One region of the Rahnella sp. RcJ3 genome, then DNA from elsewhere that is predicted to be linked to it. Evidence: predicted binding sites of a transcription regulator. Region 1 holds the regulator's gene; each other region holds the start of a gene.
The links. Region 1 encodes CRP, which controls carbon source genes, mostly activating them, when cyclic AMP is high. Its sites were predicted from a motif close to ATGTGANNNNNNTCACAT; they were not measured.
Positions count from the first base shown of each region.

Region 2: a site for CRP is predicted at 1,515-1,532, ahead of gntK (gluconokinase). Genes of this name have one in related genera too.
Region 3: a site for CRP is predicted at 1,416-1,433, ahead of rhaB (rhamnulokinase). Genes of this name have one in related genera too.
Region 4: a site for CRP is predicted at 1,682-1,699, ahead of DXU84_RS10230 (PTS glucitol/sorbitol transporter subunit IIC). Genes of this name have one in related genera too.

Region 1 is NZ_QSNX01000014.1:100,794-103,943, reverse strand. It holds gene DXU84_RS18265 (phosphoribulokinase) at 1-849, shown strand, start outside; gene DXU84_RS18260 (OsmC family protein) at 853-1,260, opposite strand; gene crp (cAMP-activated global transcriptional regulator CRP) at 1,623-2,255, shown strand; gene DXU84_RS18250 (YccS/YhfK family putative transporter) at 2,317-3,150, shown strand, end outside.
Region 2 is NZ_QSNX01000007.1:12,192-15,341, forward strand. It holds gene gntU (gluconate transporter) at 1-809, opposite strand, end outside; gene gntK (gluconokinase) at 806-1,345, opposite strand; gene yahO (DUF1471 family periplasmic protein YahO) at 1,840-2,118, shown strand; gene DXU84_RS25000 (hypothetical protein) at 2,189-2,335, shown strand; gene DXU84_RS10740 (CopD family protein) at 2,383-2,814, opposite strand; gene DXU84_RS10745 (TetR/AcrR family transcriptional regulator) at 3,020-3,150, shown strand, end outside.
Region 3 is NZ_QSNX01000016.1:18,616-21,765, reverse strand. It holds gene rhaR (HTH-type transcriptional activator RhaR) at 1-289, opposite strand, end outside; gene rhaS (HTH-type transcriptional activator RhaS) at 373-1,200, opposite strand; gene rhaB (rhamnulokinase) at 1,541-3,025, shown strand; gene DXU84_RS19050 (L-rhamnose isomerase) at 3,022-3,150, shown strand, end outside.
Region 4 is NZ_QSNX01000006.1:171,838-174,987, reverse strand. It holds gene cueO (multicopper oxidase CueO) at 1-1,527, shown strand, start outside; gene DXU84_RS10230 (PTS glucitol/sorbitol transporter subunit IIC) at 1,786-2,334, shown strand; gene DXU84_RS10225 (PTS glucitol/sorbitol transporter subunit IIB) at 2,382-3,150, shown strand, end outside.

The DNA.
Region 1 (3,150 bases):
ATTGCCGTGACCGGTTCGAGCGGTGCAGGCACCACGACCACCAGCGTGGCATTTCGTAAAATATTTCAGCAGCTTGGTTTGCGTGCGGCGGAACTGGAAGGCGACAGTTTTCATCATTTCACCCGTCCTGAAATGGATGCGGCAATACGCAAGGCGCGCGATCTGGGACGTCATATCAGCTACTTCGGGCCGGAAGCCAATGACTTTGGTTTGCTGGAAAAAAGCTTTATCGAATACGGTAAAACAGGCACTGGCCGTTCACGTAAGTATCTGCATACTTATGACGAAGCCGTTCCCTACAATCAGGTGCCGGGTACCTTTACGCCGTGGCAGGCGTTGCCGGAACCGACGGATATTTTGTTTTACGAAGGGTTACACGGTGGTGTGGTGGCGGACAAAATTGACGTTGCCGCGCAGGTCGACCTGCTGGTCGGCGTAGTGCCTATCGTCAACCTCGAATGGATCCAGAAACTGGTGCGCGATACCGGCGAGCGCGGGCATTCCCGTGAAGCGGTGATGGATTCCGTCGTGCGTTCGATGGATGACTATATCAATTACATTACGCCGCAGTTTTCCCGCACACACATCAATTTCCAGCGGGTACCCACCATCGACACCTCGAACCCGTTTGCCGCCAAAGCCATTCCGTCACTGGATGAAAGCTTTGTGGTGATTCATTTTCAGGGACTGGATGACATCGATTTCCCGTATCTGCTGGCCATGCTGCAAGGGTCGTTTATCTCGCACATCAAAACACTGGTGGTGCCGGGCGGCAAAATGGGGCTGGCGATGGAGCTGATCATGGCGCCGCTGGTGCAGCGCCTGATGGAAGGCAAGAAGATCGAGTAAACTTTATTCGGCTGCAATCACTTCAAAGCTGTGGGTGATTGTGGCTGCTTTCCCCAGCATCAGAGACACAGAACAGTATTTTTCGGCAGACAGGCTGACCGCACGTTCAACAATCTTATCGGTCAGATCCTTACCGGTGACGATAAAATGCAGATTGATGTGAGTGAACAGACGCGGCGCTTCTTCGCGGCGTTGTGAGGTCAGCTTCACTTCACAATCACGCACGTCATTACGACCTTTTTGCAAAATTGACACCACGTCGATTGCACTACACCCCCCTGCGGACATCAGTAACATTTCCATCGGGCTTGGGGCTTTATCACCCGCGTTTCCATCCATTGAAATCTGATGACCCGATGCAGACTCACCTAAAAATGTCAGTCCTTCAACCCATTTGACACGTGCATGCATGAACTATTCTCCCGGTGAATAAACTTGTCGAAATCTGCTCTCAGAGTACCCTTTCACCTAAAATCTGGCAACGTAACCCGATCGCCATCATGCTGAAGCGAGACAACAGAAGACAGCATCTCAAACCTGTGCTACAAACAAAGCCGAAACATACTTTCCAGTAAATTGCGGTGACGGTTTTTGCGGTTTAAGTACAGAACCCACGGTGATGACAGCAATAAACAGGCTGTTGCACTCCGACATCCGCTTGCAGCATTTCTGGAGAGTTATATGCTGAAAGGGCGCTTTGGATTTGAAGTGCCGTACAGGGAACTCTGAGCCCTGTGATTTTGGGCAGCGATAACAACAGAGGATAATAGCAAATGGTTCTCGGCAAGCCACAAACAGACCCGACTCTTGAATGGTTCCTGTCTCACTGTCATATACATAAGTATCCTTCTAAAAGTACGCTGATTCACCAGGGTGAAAAAGCCGAAACGCTTTACTACATCGTGAAAGGGTCAGTTGCTGTCCTGATTAAAGATGAAGAAGGCAAGGAAATGATACTGTCCTACCTTAACCAAGGTGACTTCATCGGTGAGCTGGGACTCTTCGAAGAAGGTCAGGAACGCAGTGCCTGGGTACGTGCTAAAACTGCCTGTGAAGTGGCTGAAATTTCATATAAAAAATTCCGCCAGCTGATTCAGGTTAACCCGGATATTCTGATGCGTCTCTCCGCGCAGATGGCCAACCGTCTGCAAGTGACGTCAGAGAAAGTCGGCAACCTTGCCTTCCTTGACGTTACCGGTCGTATCGCTCAAACCTTGCTCAATCTGGCTAAACAGCCTGATGCAATGACCCATCCGGACGGGATGCAAATCAAGATTACCCGCCAGGAAATTGGCCAAATCGTCGGTTGTTCACGTGAAACAGTCGGACGCATTCTCAAAATGCTGGAAGATCAAAGCCTGATCTCCGCACACGGTAAAACGATTGTCGTTTACGGCACACGTTAATCCCTCAAAAATTGGCGCGGCAAAACACTGTCGCGCCTTTTTTATGGGCTAAGCTTTACCCATGACGCTATGGCGAAGACTGTTTTACCATCCTGAAGTGAACTACGCGCTGCGCCAGACGCTGGTGTTGTGCTTACCTGTTGGCATTTGCTGGCTGTTTGGCAATTTGCAAATGGGCCTGCTGTTTTCCCTCTGCCCGGCCTGTTGTAACATCGCCGGTCTGGATACCCCGCATAAACGCTTTTTCAAACGCCTGCTCGTCGGCGGTTCACTCTTTGCCGTGAGCAGCCTTCTGCTGCAACTGATGCTCGAAAGCTGGCATATACCGCTGCCGCTGATCATGCTGTCGCTGGCGTTACTGCTCGGCGTCACCGGTGAAATCAGCCCGCTGCATGCGCGCCTGCTGCCCGGTGCGCTGGTGGCGACTATCTTCACGCTGAGTATGGTGGGCGTGCGCCCGATGTGGCAGGCCCCGGTGTTGTTCGCCGCTGGCACAGCCTGGTACGGATTGTTTAACTGGGCGTGGTTTCGTATTTCGGAAGAACAGCCGATGCGCGAAACACTCAGCCAGCTCTATCTGCAACTCGCGGATTATTTCGAAGCCAAGTACAGCCTGCTGACGCAACACACCGATCCCGAAACCGCGTTACCCCCACTGCTAGCCCGCCAGCAGCAGGTTATCGACCTGATTGCCCTGCTTTATCAGCAATTACACATGTTGCCCCAGCACGGACATCATCATCACCATAAGCGGCTGTTTCAGCGTTTTCAGGTGGCGCTCGATTTGCAGGAGCACATTACAGTGAGCCTGCATCAGCCGGAAGAAGTGCAGAAACTGGTGGAGGAAAGCCATGCCGAAGCGGTTATCCGCCGAAATGCACAGGTGATTTCCACC
Region 2 (3,150 bases), on a different contig from region 1:
ATGGCGGTAAACGGATGGCCGATAAACTCCAGCCAGTCGTGCAATGGCGTACCCGCCGTGACAAAGCGTGCGCCGATGGTTTTCATTCCCACCAACACCAGCGGACACAAAATCAGCGCCAGACTGAAACCGAATGACGGCAGGTTATCTTTGTTGAGCGTCGGGGCATTTTCTTCAACAGGCATCGGCCAGCTGACATGACGGCTGATAAAATTGCCGTACAGCGGACCGGCGATCAGCATGCCGGCAATCGCGGCCACCAGACCGATGGCGATCATCCAGCCAAAATCGGCATTCATCTGCGACGCCAGCAGCATCGGGACCGGCCCCGGAAGCAGGAAACACGCCGCTGCCGCGACACCGGCAAATAACGGGATCGCCAGCCTGACGATGTTGCCGTCAGTACGGCGCGCCACCGCGAACACGATGCCAATCAGCAGCACAATCGCCACATCGAAAAACAGCGGCAAGGCGCAAACCAGCCCGGCAATCCCGAGAGCATAATGGGCTTTGTTTTTGCCAAAACGATTCAGTAAATGGGCCGCAATTTGGTCAAGTGCGCCGACTTCATGCAGGATCTTGCCGAACATCGCCCCCAGCGCCACCACAATCGCCAGAAAACCCAGCGTGCTGCCCATGCCTTTCTGCATGGTGTCGGCAATGGTATTGACCGGCATGCCGGAGAAAATCCCGGCGGCAATCGACACCAGCATCAGCGCGACGAACGCGTGCATACGCACTTTCATCACCAGAAAAAGCAGCAGCAACACGGAGCCTGCTGCAGTACCGACTAAAGTCACTGTATTCACGCGCAATGCTCCTGTTGCTGAAAACTACGGATGTGTTGCAGGGTCTCTGCAATCACCGCATCAAGCGGCTGGTGAATGCCGATGGTGATCACGTCACTTTCTTCAGCGCCAGGTTGTTCGAGTGCTGCAAACTGTGAGATCAGCATCTGCGATTTAAAAAAGTGCCCTTTGCGTGCGGCCATGCGTTCTTCGATGACCGGGAATTCGCCCTGTAAATAGATGAAAGACAGGTTGGCGTTGCCTGCGCGCAGACGATCGCGGTAACGTTTTTTCAATGCCGAGCAGATGATGACCGACACATTATTGGTACGCTGCATGGCAAACGCGGCATCATTGAGGGCGGCCAGCCACGGCGCGCGGTCGTCATCATTGAGGGCATCACCGGCGGCCATTTTCAGGATATTACTGCGGGGATGTAAGAAATCGCCGTCAAGAAAACCGGCGGAAAGCTGGTGTGCCACGGCGTTGGCGACGGCTGATTTTCCGCTGCCTGATACGCCCATAAACACATAAATTCGGTTCTGATCATTGTTCACGGTTGCGCTCCTCGACTGGTTAAAAAACGCGAAAGACGGGTCAGTGGTTTTATTCGTTATGTCCACCCTGTTCATGTTTATCCGCAATGTTACCGGTAACATGTTATCGGTAACATTATCAGAGGCTTTTTCACCCGTGACAATCTGCCCGTGCAGGGGAAAAGCATAAATGTGATCTGCTTCAAAGTTAATTATTAGCAATGAAACATATTTCGGACGGGGGTTAACAGATGGATAACATGCGCAGGCGAAACGAAAAGTATGTGATTGCTATTACTGTGTACAAAACCTCCGGCACAAAAGACTAAAAACCGCACCGGTTGCTTAATTTTTTCTTCCCTCCTTGTAATTATTGACTTCCTTGTCTATTACTAAATGGCAGTGATAACTCACTCTTTTAAACAGTGAGTTATTGATTAACAGGGTTTCACTAAATAAACAGCTTTCTATTACTTTCCTTCAATTTACTGGGCAATTTAAAATCTGAGGATTACATGAAAATATCTAAAGCTCTGCTGGCAGTGGCTGTGATGGGCTGTGTCTCTTTCAGCACTTATTCTGCTGAATTAATGAAGAAAATAGATTTTGAAAAAGTGGCTTCTGAGTATACCAAAGTCGGCTCTGTGACCACCTCAAATAAAACCTCGCAGTCCGGCGCCATTGAAGATCTTTCTAAGAAAGCCGATAAAAAAGGCGGCGATGTATTTGTATTAACCTCCGGTAATACCAACAATAAAATTCACGGTACTGCTGACGTTTATAAGAAAAAATAAGTATTTTGTTTTCTGCACAATAAGCAATAAAAAGAAGCCTGCAAATTTGCGGGCTTTTTAATGGACGATTATGCTGCTGTCGGCTCCGCTGATGCTGGTTATTATCGGGCTGGGATCGTTTGCCGTGCGCGAAAACCATTCGCTGACAATTTTAAAGGAAGGCAATATTCCGCCGGTGCCCTGCACCCTGATTGCGCTGGTGAACGGCGAGTCATAAAAAAATCCACGCTTTCACGTGGATTGAGTTTTGCGGGAAACCGGATGTCAGAAAGGCCTGATTATCGCCAAAATACCAATGAGGATCACACCGACAATAATCACCGCGCTGGCGTTGCGCACCAGCGCGAAATCTTTCACCGGCTGACCGGTGGCGCGACGACGTAAATCGCCGGAAAGCAGCCCGTGCAGCGCGGAGAGAACCAGCACCACCACCATTTTTATCAGCAGCCAGGCATGGGGGAATTTGCCATAACTGACGATCATCACGATGCCCGCCACCCACAACAGGATCATCGCCGGGCTGGTGACACTGCGCGTCCATTTGCGCACGGTTTCCAATAACAACGTCTGCCCTGCACTTTCCGCAGTACCGGATGTCCGCGAACAGGCCATCGATACCAGCGCCATCGCCAGCATGCCGCCAATCCACAATACGCCCGCAATCACGTGCAAGGCGTTGAGCCATTCATGAAGCATTTTTATCCCTCCGGAAGTTAACAATAATTCTGCCTGCCGCAGATGACCTCAACCTGCTGTCTCTCCACAACTTTTAGCGGATTATGGCGGTTTCCCACACGAAAGGCACGGTTAAGTCGTCACTTTTTCTTATTCTCAGCCGGTGTTTACATTGAGTAGGTAGACTGGTATACCTATCAGCAAGATGAACAACACGAGTAAAAAAATGTCCACCACAGACTCCTCTCCTGAAAGCGCCCGCGACCGGCTTCTCGGTGCCGCCCGGGTTCTGTTTTATAACAACGGCATTGCTGCGACCGGGATTGACGCAATCATCAAACGTGCCGGTGTCGCCAA
Region 3 (3,150 bases), on a different contig from region 1:
CGGCTGCCAGCCCGAAACGCTCACGGCAAAACAGCACATTATCCAGTGCCAGTTCATTGACTGACTCATAGCTATGCCGGTCCCGCGAATTAATATAAAACAAGTCACCACAGGTGATGGGATAAGGGATGTCGTTCCAGACATGCAGACCATTACCACGCCAGACAATGACCAGTTCATCAAAATCATGGTCATGACTCGGAAAGTCGGCCTGCGGGTGACGTTCAGCCACCACGACCGAATTCATTTTGGTCAGGAAGAAGTCATTTTTATTCAATTTCAATGACATAGATGCAATCTCAAACCCGTTTGACGACAAAATAAACGAGGCAGTTCTCAGGTAAGAATACCGGAAACCGCGAGAGGTGCCGTTTAACGCAACTGATCACGCATGAGTTTTGGCGACACCGAAAACTCCCGACGAAACTGTGTCGAGAAGTGGTTACTGTCACTGAAGCCGCAGGCATAGGCGATGTCGGTAATACTTTGATCGCTATGATGTAAACGACGGCGCGCCTCCAGCAACCTCAGTCGGTTGAGATACCGCTGTGGCGTCATGCCGGTGTAATGCTTCATCTGACGATGTAATGTTCTCAGCGCCAGCGAAAAACGTTCTGCAGCCTCGGTCCAGTTGACGTCCTCACTGTAATGCGACTGGAGCCATTGCAAAAGTTGATTGACCCTGTTTTCCGAGGTATCTCGCAATTGTGACTGGAAACAGTCCTGATAAAGCAGGATCAGCAGTTGTAAAAACAGACTTTCACGGGTCGCGATGTGTTCCATTTCAACACTGTCAGGCAACGCTGCAAGCTGGGTGATGCAGTTCAGTACCTGCTGAAGCACGCACGGACTGAGCTGCCAGTGGACCTGTGACTGATAGTGATGTTCCTGAGGAAGGAAGTGGCCGACGTCCTGAATGAACCGGAACGCCTTCGGCGAGCGGAACAGCACATTGGTCAGCCGCAGGTTATCCACATTTTCAAACAGATGATGATCGCTGGCGCGCACGAAACAGACCGTACCGGCCGTCAGTGTATAAGGGTTGTCATTGAAGATATGCACACCCGATCCGCTTTCCACCAGCATAATTTCGTGGAAATCATGGTAGTGCTCCGGGAATACATCTTGCGGAAGCCGCCGCTCAACCGTCACAGTCAGCTCAGGTGCCGCAAAATAATCATCACCTCTCAGTAACGTCATGTATCACCTCCGGTTCAAAATCCTTGTGCTTCGGGAACCAACCCTACCCTGCGCCCTGCGGTTTTGCCTTCAAACCACGGCAGTAAAAGCGCCATAAACGGTCATATTTCAAAGATTCAGCCTGTCGTGATGCAGATCTGCGGCAAAGATCACAATCGCGTATTCCGGTTTACTCCGGCGCGGCAAAACCCTGTTTCAGTCAGCTTTGAACCGTTATGTGATCTGCCTCGCATCTACCTTTTTAATGCTGCCATCCCGCCAAAACCGGTGGCAATCACCGGAAGGTGTCCCTCAGGCACCTCCCCTACACTGGCCACATATTCAATAAGGAATGGCCGCTATGAGAACACACCATCTTGCCGCTATTGACCTCGGCGCTTCCAGCGGCCGGGTGATGCTGGCGACGTTTACCCGTCAGGATCCCGATCCGGCAGCGACGCTGACACTGAAAGAAATCCACCGTTTTCCTAATAACCTGATCCGCGTTGATGGCCACGATACCTGGGACCTTGATGCGCTGGAGAAACACATACTTGAAGGGCTGAATCGCCTCGACGCGTCCGGCGTTCAGCTTGACGGTATCGGGATTGATACCTGGGGAGTGGATTATGTCCTGCTTGATGCACAGGGGCAGCGGGTCGGCTTGCCGGTTGCTTATCGTGACAACCGCACGGAAGGCGTGATGGCGCGGATGGAACAGCAGTTTGGCCGCGAGAATTTGTACCAGAAAACCGGCATTCAGTTCATGCCGTTTAACACACTTTACCAGTTGCGCGCGCTGAGCGAACAACAGCCTGAAATCGTCAGTAAAGCAGCCCACATGCTGATGATCCCGGATTATTTCCTTTACCGCCTCACCGGAAAACTGAACTGGGAATACACCAACGCCAGCACCACACAGATGCTCAATCTCGCCACCGGTGACTGGGATGAAGATTTGCTGAAACTTGCAGGTGTGCCGCGCCGCTGGTTGCAAAAACCTACACAGCCGGGTAACTCCCCGGGACTGTGGAAAAGCCCTCGCGGACGCAGCGTACCGGTATTCAGCGTCGCAACGCACGATACCGCCAGCGCGGTGGTTGCCGCCCCGCTGACCAGTTCACACAGCGCCTATCTCAGTTCCGGCACCTGGTCGCTGATGGGCATTGAAAGCCCGCACGCTTTTAACCATGCCCAGGCACTCCACGACAATATCACCAACGAAGGCGGTATCGACGGCAGCTATCGGGTGTTGCGCAATATCATGGGCTTATGGCTGTTCCAGCGGGTTTGCCGCGAACTGAACATCCAGGATTTACCGTCATTAATCACGCTGGCTAAAAACGTCACGCCGTTCACTTATCTGATTAACCCGAACGAAGATCGTTTTATCAATCCCCCCTCTATGGTGGATGCCATTCGCGATGCCTGTCGTCAGGCGGGTGATCCGGTGCCAGAGTCGCCAGCTGAACTGGCGCGTTGTATTTTCGACAGCCTTGCCATGTTGTATCGCAAAATCGCCTTGCAACTTGCTGATTTACAAGGGACACCGCTGGAAGATATCCACATCGTTGGCGGCGGCAGTCAGAACCAGTTCCTGAATCAGCTTTGTGCTGATGTCTGTCAGGTCAGCGTCAGCGCAGGCCCGGTGGAAGCTTCAACGCTTGGCAATATCGGCTGCCAGCTGATGGCGTTAAACGCCGTCAAAGATACCGCTGAATTTCGTCGCATTGTTGCCACGAATTTTGAGCAACACCACTACATTCCACGTATTCACGCGGATTTCGCTATTCACTGGCGCCGTTTTCAGGCGCTCTGTCACGTCAATGAGGAACTCGCAGTATGACTTCATCTATCGATCAAGCATGGACACTTGCCAAAGAACGCTTTGCACAGTTGGGTATTGATGCCGAAGCTGCAATCAAACAACTTGATACCCTGCCCGTTTCTATCCATTGCTGGCAGGGGGAT
Region 4 (3,150 bases), on a different contig from region 1:
CTCGCCGCTGACCGCCCGGCATTGCCCATCCCGGCATTGCTCGAACCGGATATCCGCAGCGCCATTACGCTCACATTACAGCGCGGGCAGAGCCAGTTTCTGCCCGGCGTGAACACTGAAACCTGGGGCGTAAACGGTAATCTTCTCGGCCCCGCGTTGCGTATCCGTCGTGGGAAACCGGTCAGCGTCACCATCAATAACCGGCTGGATGTGGCCAGCACCGTTCACTGGCACGGGCTGGAAATTCCCGGTGACGTGGATGGCGGGCCGCAGGGATTAATCGAACCCGGCCAGAATCGCAAAGTCAGTTTGCAACTTGATCAACCCGCATCGACCTGCTGGTTCCACCCGCATCCGCATCAGACCAGCGGTTATCAGGTGGCGATGGGGCTCGCCGGGCTGGTGCTGATCGAAGATGAAAGCAGTGATCTGTTGCAGATCCCAAAACGCTGGGGCGTGGATGATATTCCGGTCATTTTGCAGGATAAGCGCCTGAACGACGCCGGTAAAATCGATTATCAGATGGACGTCATGACCGCCGCCGTCGGCTGGTTCGGGCAACACATGCTGACCAACGGCGCGGTGTATCCGCAGCACGGAATTTCCCGTGGCTGGGTACGTTTTCGTTTACTCAATGGCTGTAATGCACGTTCGCTGCACATCGCCACCAGCGATCAGCGGCCGATGTATGTCATCGCCAGTGACGGCGGTTTCCTGCCTGAGCCGGTGAAAGTCAGCGATTTGCCGCTGCTGATGGGCGAGCGTTTTGAAGTGCTGATTGATTGCAGCGATGGCAAAGCCTTTGATCTGGTCACGCTGCCGGTGAAGCAAATGGGCATGACGCTGGCACCGTTCGACAAACCGTTGCCGGTGTTACGCATTCAGCCGACGCTGACCCAAAGCGGCAGTTCATTGCCGGACACGCTGTTGCCGCTTCCGGCGCTGGTGTCAGTGGATAATCTGCCGACCCGCTGGCTGCAACTGATGATGGATCCGCAGCTTGATCAGCAGGGTATGGCGGCGCTGATGAAACGTTATGGCCACAAGGCGATGGCCGGCATGAGCATGGATCACGGCGGGGGCGGGATGGCCGCAATGCCGGGTATGTCCGGTTCCGGTCACGACGGTCATGGCGGTATGGCAGGAATGGACATGAGTCAATCGTCCGGTGGTTATGATTTCATGCAGGGCAACAAAATTAACGGCAAAGCCTACGACATGAACCTGCCCGCTTTCGATGTGAAACAAGGCCAGTATGAGAAATGGACCCTTTCGGGCGAAGGCGACATGATGCTGCATCCTTTCCATATCCACGGCACACAGTTCCGTATTCTTTCTGAAAACGGTCAGCCGGTCGCGCCCCATCGTCAGGGCTGGAAGGACATCGTGCGCGTTGAAGGCGCCCGCAGCGAAGTGCTGGTGCGCTTTAATCATCTGGCGGATAAACAACATGCTTACATGGCGCACTGTCATCTGCTGGAACACGAAGACACCGGCATGATGCTCGGCTTTACGGTATCCGCGTGATCCGGTTTACTGCTTTCCTTTCTGTAATTTCTTAAAAATCAGCGGCCGGGGGCGATCCTCCGGCCCGCCTCTTTCCCTTCCCTCCCGTTTCTTTCTTTGCCTGTGCTACTCCTTCGAACATCTATCTTTCAATTTGAAAGATTAAACTTTCAAAATGTGATCAATATATAATTAATATAAATTCAATATGATTATATTTTCAGCGTGGAGTAACAAAACATGAAAGCTTAAACCCACGTATCCCTACAGGAGAAGATGATGATCGATGTAATAACGCACGGTGCCGAGTGGTTTATCGGCCTGTTTCAAAAAGGGGGAGAGGTGTTTGTCGGCATGGTCACCGGCATTCTGCCTCTCTTAATTAGTTTGCTGGTCGTCATGAACGCGCTGATCGTGTTTGTCGGACAGCGGCGGATCGAACGTCTGGCGCAGCGTTGTGCCGGAAATCCGGTTTCACGTTATCTGCTGTTACCGGTGATTGGCACCTTTGTTTTCTGCAATCCGATGACCCTCAGCCTCGGGCGTTTTATGCCTGAAATCTACAAACCCAGCTATTACGCCGCAGGCTCCTACAGCTGCCATTCCATGAACGGACTCTTCCCGCATATTAACCCCGGCGAACTGTTTGTGTATCTCGGCGTTGCCAGCGGACTGACCACGCTGGGATTACCGCTCGGGCCGCTGGCCGTCAGTTATTTCCTGGTCGGTATGGTGACTAACTTCTTCCGCGGCTGGGTAACGGATCTCACCACCCGCATCTTTGAACGCAAGATGGGCATTCAGCTTGATCGTGAGGTTCAGTTGTAATCAGGTTCAATTCTAATCAGGTCAAATTCTAAAAAGCGGAGCAGAAAATGAGCGTTACGATTCGCATTAACCGGGGTGAAGGTGGCTGGGGTGGTCCGTTGCTGATTGAGGCGGTACCCGGCAAAAAAGTGATGTATATCACGGCGGGCACCCGCCCGGCGATTGTCGACAAGCTGGCAGAACTGACCGGCTGGGAAACGGTAGACGGTTTTAAAGAAGGTGAGCCACCGGCAGAGGAAATCGGTGTGGCGGTAATCGACTGTGGCGGCACGCTGCGCTGCGGCATCTACCCAAAGCGACGCATCCCGACGGTTAATATCCATTCGACCGGCAAATCAGGCCCGCTGGCGCAGTTTATTACCGAAGACATTTATGTTTCCGGTGTCCGTGAGCATGACATCGTGCTGGAAAGCGCAGAGGCGGCTGAGCCGGTAAGCGCAGCGGCTAAACCCGCACCGGCTGCGGCAGGACGCGACTACGACACCACTAAAAAAATTACCGAACAAAGCGACGGCCTGCTGGCGAAAGTCGGGATGGGGATGGGCTCCGGCGTAGCCGTTTTATTCCAGGCCGGGCGCGACACCATCGACACCGTGCTCAAAACCATCCTGCCATTTATGGCGTTCGTGGCGGCGCTGATCGGCATCATTATGGCCTCCGGGCTGGGTGATCTGGTGGCGCACGGGCTGACGCCGTTGGCGAAAAGCCCCGTCGGGTTGGTGATGCTGGCGCTGATCTGTTCCTTCCCGTTGCTTTCTCCTTTCCTCGGCCCGGGCGCGGTGATCGCGCAGGTTATCGGCGTGCTGGTGGGGGTGC